3 regions of the Candidatus Symbiopectobacterium sp. NZEC127 genome follow, and region 1 is predicted to be linked to each of the others. Evidence: riboswitches for the same ligand, from Rfam matches in the RefSeq annotation. Region 1 holds a riboswitch; each other region holds the start of a gene.
What was found. A riboswitch is a leader RNA that binds a small molecule or an ion and turns the genes downstream of it on or off. The one in region 1 is predicted to bind thiamine pyrophosphate.
Positions count from the first base shown of each region.

Region 2: linked by a shared signal. The riboswitch ahead of thiB (thiamine ABC transporter substrate binding subunit) and the one ahead of thiM (hydroxyethylthiazole kinase) in region 1 are both predicted to bind thiamine pyrophosphate.
Region 3: linked by a shared signal. The riboswitch ahead of thiC (phosphomethylpyrimidine synthase ThiC) and the one ahead of thiM (hydroxyethylthiazole kinase) in region 1 are both predicted to bind thiamine pyrophosphate.

Region 1 is NZ_JAGFPG010000001.1:2,111,134-2,113,333, reverse strand. Features, by position in the region: gene J5069_RS09685 (H-NS family nucleoid-associated regulatory protein) at 1-170, opposite strand, end outside; TPP riboswitch at 732-828, shown strand; gene thiM (hydroxyethylthiazole kinase) at 866-1,669, shown strand; gene thiD (bifunctional hydroxymethylpyrimidine kinase/phosphomethylpyrimidine kinase) at 1,666-2,200, shown strand, end outside.
Region 2 is NZ_JAGFPG010000003.1:234,389-236,588, reverse strand. Features, by position in the region: gene sgrR (HTH-type transcriptional regulator SgrR) at 1-1,073, shown strand, start outside; TPP riboswitch at 1,098-1,227, shown strand; gene thiB (thiamine ABC transporter substrate binding subunit) at 1,272-2,200, shown strand, end outside.
Region 3 is NZ_JAGFPG010000011.1:7,840-10,039, forward strand. Features, by position in the region: gene nudC (NAD(+) diphosphatase) at 1-135, opposite strand, end outside; gene rsd (sigma D regulator) at 244-708, shown strand; TPP riboswitch at 830-953, shown strand; gene thiC (phosphomethylpyrimidine synthase ThiC) at 1,083-2,200, shown strand, end outside.

The DNA.
Region 1 (2,200 bases):
AGTTTTGCCAAACGTTCTGCCTGCTCTTTCTGAATTTTGCTGTCTTCTTCGCGGCGCTCTTCCACAATTGCAGTGAATTTGCTTAACAGCTCTTCCAGGGTTTCAAGATCGGTATCTCGGGCCTGAGCGCGAAGAGAACGAATATTACTTAGCACGTCAAAACTCATCATGGTGTTCCTTTAAAAAGAAGAGACATTATTAGCTTACAAGATATTTTTTGATTTTCCAATATACACCAGATACGTCGGCATGAAATATTTTTTTATAGCGCCTTATGTAAAAAAATGCGTAACAGGCGGCGTGGGTAAAGCAGGAGCGTTAATCGTTAGCTGGTTAATAACGCAACGCCTCGCGGTTGCCGCTATTTATTAATTCATCAATCGATACTTAAGCGGGGTTGTCTGTTAGCGGCATTGACATCCCTAATCCCTTACCCGTGTCAACTTATCGGGGCGCGCTCATTTTCTCCCTGCGCATAACGCTAATTATTTAAGGGTATAAGCGTAACAGGGAAGAATATAATGCCAGCGTGGCATACGCACAGGCGAAGGGATCTGGGGGGAACGAGTGAAAAACCGTACCGTTTAGCGTTCCTTTCATTCAGCGGCGAATGAATGCCCTGTCAGGCAGCCGCCCTTTGACGGTAGGCGAATACAAATCAATTTACACACTGTGGTTTGATGATTATCCTGAATATGTTTTGCTGTGGCAGTCACACAGTAAATTGATGTTGCGATGACTCGGGGTGCCCTTCTTTGTGAAGGCTGAGAAATACCCGTACCACCTGATCTGGATAATGCCAGCGTAGGGAAGTCTCGGTATTCCGATCGGCTACCGTCTTCTTACACGCCGGTTGGGAGTGATAATGAACGACCTGCCCACCGATTTTTCTGCTGCCCACGCGGCGGCAGCGTTGCACGATTTCTCAACGGCTTCGCCGTTAGTCCATTGCCTGACCAACGATGTGGTCCAGTCTTTTACCGCCAATGTCTTGCTGGCGCTCGGTGCATCTCCTGCGATGGTGGTGGATCCGGGCGAGGCGGCACAGTTTGCCGCGTTGGCCGATGCGCTTCTGATCAACGTGGGGACCTTAGAAGCAACGCGTGCCGATGCGATGCTGGCCGCCGTGCATAGCGCTAACCAGGCGGACAAGCCCTGGGTGCTGGATCCCGTCGCGGTTGGCGGGTTGCGCTTTCGTACCGATTTTGTGCGCGAATTGCTGCCTTGCAAACCGGCGGCGATTCGCGGCAATGCCTCGGAAATTATCGCGCTGTCTGGTGTCAATTCGCAGGGCCGAGGCGTTGATAGCCAGGACGCTTCCTTCACGGCCATCCCTGCCGCACGCGAACTGGCGGCGCGTTGGTCAACGGTGGTGGCGGTGACGGGAGAGGTGGACTACGTCACGGACGGTGTGCGCGTCTGGGCGGTAAAGGGCGGTCATCCGATGATGACGCGCGTGGTGGGTACCGGGTGCGCACTCTCCGCCGTCGTTGCGGCATTCTGTGCGCGCGGTGCGGACCGATTATCTCAGGTTGCGACAGCCTGTGCCGTAATGGCACAGGCAGGGGAGCGTGCCGCCGCGCAAGCCAACGGGCCGGGCAGTTTTACGCCTGCGTTTTTGGATGCGCTTGCGCTATTGCGCCAGGAGGCACAGACATGCACCTTATGAAAGAGCAGGTTCCCCGAATAAATGCGTTAACAATCGCAGGCACCGATCCTAGCGGTGGAGCAGGGATCCAGGCCGATCTGAAAACGTTTTCTGCCCTAAGCGCCTATGGCACCAGTGTGATCACTGCGCTGGTGGCGCAGAATACGCAGGGGGTTCAGTCGGTTTATCGTATTGAACCTGATTTTGTGGCGGCTCAACTGGATTCCGTGCTGAGCGATGTGCGTATCGACAGTGCGAAGATCGGCATGCTGGCGCAAAGTGATATTGTCGAAGCGGTCGCCGAGCGCCTGCAACGCTATGCCGTACCTTATATTGTGTTGGATACGGTGATGCTGGCGAAAAGCGGCGATCCGCTATTGGCGCCTGAAGCGGTCGCCGCGATTCGTGAGACGCTGCTGCCGCGCGTGTCACTGATAACCCCTAATCTGCCGGAGGCGGCGGCGCTGTTGGCGTGCAATGCGGCAACCACAGAAAGTGAGATGAAAGCACAAGGGCAAGGGCTGCTGGAGATGGGGTGCCGGGCGGTGCTGA
Region 2 (2,200 bases), on a different contig from region 1:
TCATCGCCTCGGTGATGCGCTTGACGTCGCAGGCCTTGTTCTCACATATCACACGCGTGACCTCCCCCATTCCCTTCGTTATCGATGTGGAACTGAGCGAACCCGATGGCTGGCTCCCCTGGCTGCTCGGCAGCGCACATGCCATGATCCTGCCCCACGACTGGCAGGCACAGGCCGATTTTGCGCGCCACCCTGTCGGCACCGGCCCCTACGCGGTGGAGAAAAACAGCGACAGCCAGTTGAAAATAAAAGCCTTTGATGACTATTTCGGCTACCGGGCGCTGATCGATGAGGTCAATATCTGGGTGCTGCCAGACGCCTCCGAAGAGCTGCCGGTATCCATTCAGGTACACAGCGACACCACCACGCGCGACGAGCTGGAAAGCCGCATGGAGGAAGGGTGCTATTTCCTGCTGTTTGATACCCGCTCTGCGCAGGGCGCGAACAGCGAGGTACGCCGCTGGATCAGTCAGATTTTCCACCCCATTGCCCTGCTCGGCCAGACCGACAATACGCGCCGCTATGACTGGTCACCGGCGTACAGCCTGTTGCCACGCTGGCACCACCAGCGTCTTGTCAACCTGCAACCCAAACCCGCCGGACTCACGGACGTGACGCTGACGTTTTATCAGGAGCACCCCGAGTACCGCATCATTGGCGAGATCATGCATGATCTGTTGGCGCAGCAGGGCGTTACGTTGCATATACAGAAAGTCGACTACGAGCAATGGTATCTGGGAGAAGCGCAAAGCGACATCTGGCTGAGCAGCGTCAACTGCTACCCGCCGCTGGAGTTCTCGCTGTTCGCCCTGCTGTATGAGTTACCGCTGCTGCGTCACTGCCTGAGTGATTCGTTACAACAAGATGTACAGCGCTGGCGCGCTCAAACGCTCTCTATCGCTGATTTCAGCCAGCGCCTGATTGAAAGCGGTGAGATCCATCCGCTGTTTCACCACTGGTTACAGTTGCAGGGGCAGCGCAGCATGCGCGGCGTGCGCATGAATATGTTGGGCTGGTTCGACTTCAAATCCGCCTGGTTTGTGCCGCCGGAGCACGACGCCGACTTTCCCTGATGCTACAAACCCTTTACAATAATGACGTTCTCAACGGGGTGCAGGCCGTTTGTTGACGATATCGCTTTGTCAACGCACGGTATTTATGCTGAGAAAATACCCGTCGAACCTGATCCGGTTAATACCGGCGAAGGGATTTGAGAGTGCATTCGCCTGCCTCAAAGTCCTTTGCCACCCTAATCTACCCAGGAGTGCAAAGTGTTACAGTCGCTATTATCCCGTTTATTGCTTCCCGTTTTCGGCCTCACCGCCCTGATGCTCGGCTCCGCTGCCGCGAATGCCAAGCCTGCGTTGACCGTTTACACCTACGATTCCTTCGCGTCTGAATGGGGCCCCGGCCCGGCAATTAAAAAAGCCTTCGAAAAAGAGTGCGAGTGTGAATTGAATTTCGTCGCGCTGGAAGATGGCGTTGCCCTGTTGAACCGCTTGCGCATGGAAGGCAAAAACAGCAAAGCAGATATTGTGCTGGGGCTGGATAACAACCTGCTCAAAGCGGCATCGGATACCGGGCTGTTTAGTGCACACAACGTAAAAACCGACGCGTTAACGCTGCCGGGCGGTTGGAACAATGCCACGTTCCTGCCTTATGATTACGGCTACTTCGCGTTCGTCTACAACAAAGACACGCTAAAAAATCCACCGACCAGTCTTGATGCCCTGATCAACAGCGATCAGCCGCTGAAGGTGATTTATCAAGACCCGCGCACCAGTACGCCGGGGCTGGGCCTGCTGCTGTGGATGCAAAAGGTGTATGGCGATAAGGCCCCCGACGCCTGGCAAAAGTTGGCACGTAAAACCGTTACCGTCACCAAAGGGTGGAGTGAGGCTTATGGCCTGTTCCTCAAGGGCGAGGCGGATCTGGTGCTGAGCTACACCACCTCTCCGGCCTATCACATTATCGAAGAGAAAAAGACGAACTACGCGGCGGCGCTGTTCAGCGAAGGCCACTATATGCAGGTTGAGGTTGCCGGGCAGTTGAGCGCCAGCAAGCAGCCGGAACTCGCAAACCGCTTTATGCAGTTTATCCTCAGCCCGACGTTCCAAAGCCTGATCCCAACCACCAACTGGATGTATCCGGTCACCGGCGTGGCACTGCCGGAAGGATTCCAGTCTCTGGCGCGCCCGGA
Region 3 (2,200 bases), on a different contig from region 1:
CTGGCGTCCAACAATGCCTTCCAATCCGCACTGCGCCGCCGTGCCATGCGGGAGTTTCCCTTCGGGCAGCCACACTTGATTATCATGGCTGACCACCCACCATCCATGCTCATCACCTTTTAATGTTTGTTCCATATCTTTTCTATTGCTCCACAGACACTTCACTGGCATTTTAACTGTCAGGGATATGGCAGAATTTCATCGTCACCGATTGTTCTTTCTTATCAATGCACGGAGTCAACAATGTTAAACCAATTACAAAGTCTGACTGAGTACGTTGGTGGCAATAATGCGTTAATCGACCAATGGCTACAAGCGCGCAAGCAACTTCTGGTTGCCTATTACCATCTGGTCGGCATTAAGCCAAACAAAGATAAACACACCCCGCTCGATGAGCAGGCCTTGGATGATTTTTGCCACAACCTTGTGGACTATCTTTCCGCCTGCCATTTCCATGTTTATGAGCGCATCCTGCAAGAGGCGGTTGTACTGAGCGATCAAAAGCTGGCGCAAACGCACCGTCTGGCGCTGGCGTTGCAGGCCAACACCCAATTCATTATGGATTTCTACGACAGCAGTCTGGCGACCGCCATCGATCACGACAACTGCATTGAGTTTCAGCAAGCGCTGTCGAGCGTCGGCGAAGCCATGGCGGAACGCTTTGCACTGGAAGATCGCCTGATTCGTCTGGCGATTGATAAAGAATAACGCCATCGCCCCACCTTACATTTTGACAGTGTCTCTCAGACGTCCTAAAGTGTTAGCGTTTTATTAACCTCATGGTAATGGGGTTATTGCTTGGTAAACAGCCTCTGAGCTGACTATCGGGCGTATCTTGTCGGAGTGCCTAGCGTGTTTATGTGATACATAAACCGCAGGCTGAGACCGTTTATTCGGGATCCGCGGAACCTGATCAGGTTAAAACCTGCGAAGGGAACAAGAGTAATCCACTCTGTTTTGTCACCGTTGTCATCGCCATGTTGTTACCGGCATAGCGCGTAAAATCGGGGCCAAAGCAACCATAATTACTCCCTGCGAGCTCCAGACAAGCATTTTTCCTTAACCATAATCAGGAACATGCTATGTCTCAATCACCCGCTACAACGCCTAAAACCCCGTCTGGCCGTCGCGAAAAGCGCGAAGCAGCCGAGGCATTTATTCATAATCTGCGCGGCACTGCCTTTCCTAACTCCACGCGCATCTACCTTGCCGGGTCGCGCAGCGATATCCGCGTGCCGATGCGGGAAATCGCCCTCAGCCCAACGCTGGTGGGTGGTGGCAAAGATAACCCTCACTATGAACCTAACGAAGCCGTGCCGGTGTATGACACCGCGGGGCCGTATGGCGATCCCGATGCGCGGCCGGACGTGCGTACTGGGCTGGCGAAACTGCGTGCTGACTGGATTGCAGAACGTAGCGATACCGAGCCGCTCTCCGGCGTCAGCTCCCGTTTTACCCAGCAGCGACTGGCGGATGCCGGGTTGGATCACCTGCGCTTTGAACAGTTGCCGCAGCCCAAACGCGCTCAGTCGGGCAAATGCGTCACGCAATTGCACTATGCGCGCCAAGGGATCGTCACGCCGGAAATGGAGTTTATCGCCATCCGCGAAAACATGGGACGCGAGCGCATTCGCAGCGAAGTGCTGCGCCACCAGCATCCGGGGCAAAGCTTTGGCGCGATCCTGCCGGACAACATCACCCCGGAATTTGTGCGTCAGGAAGTCGCCGCAGGCCGTGCCATCATCCCGTCCAACATCAATCACCCTGAATCTGAACCGATGATTATCGGGCGCAATTTTCTGGTCAAGGTGAACGCCAATATCGGCAACTCGGCGGTCACCTCGTCTATCGAGGAAGAGGTGGAAAAGCTGGTCTGGTCCACGCTGTGGGGGGCCGATACGGTGATGGATCTCTCCACTGGACGCTATATTCACGAAACCCGTGAATGGATCCTGCGCAACAGCCCGGTGCCGATTGGCACCGTTCCTATTTATCAGGCGCTGGAGAAGGTCAACGGCATAGCGGAAAACCTCACGTGGGAAATGTTCCGCGATACGCTGCTTGAGCAAGCAGAGCAAGGGGTTGATTACTTCACCATTCATGCGGGTGTGCTGCTGCGCTATGTGCCGATGACCGCACAGCGTCTGACCGGCATTGTATCGCGCGGCGGCTCCATCATGGCGAAGTGGTGCCTGTCGCA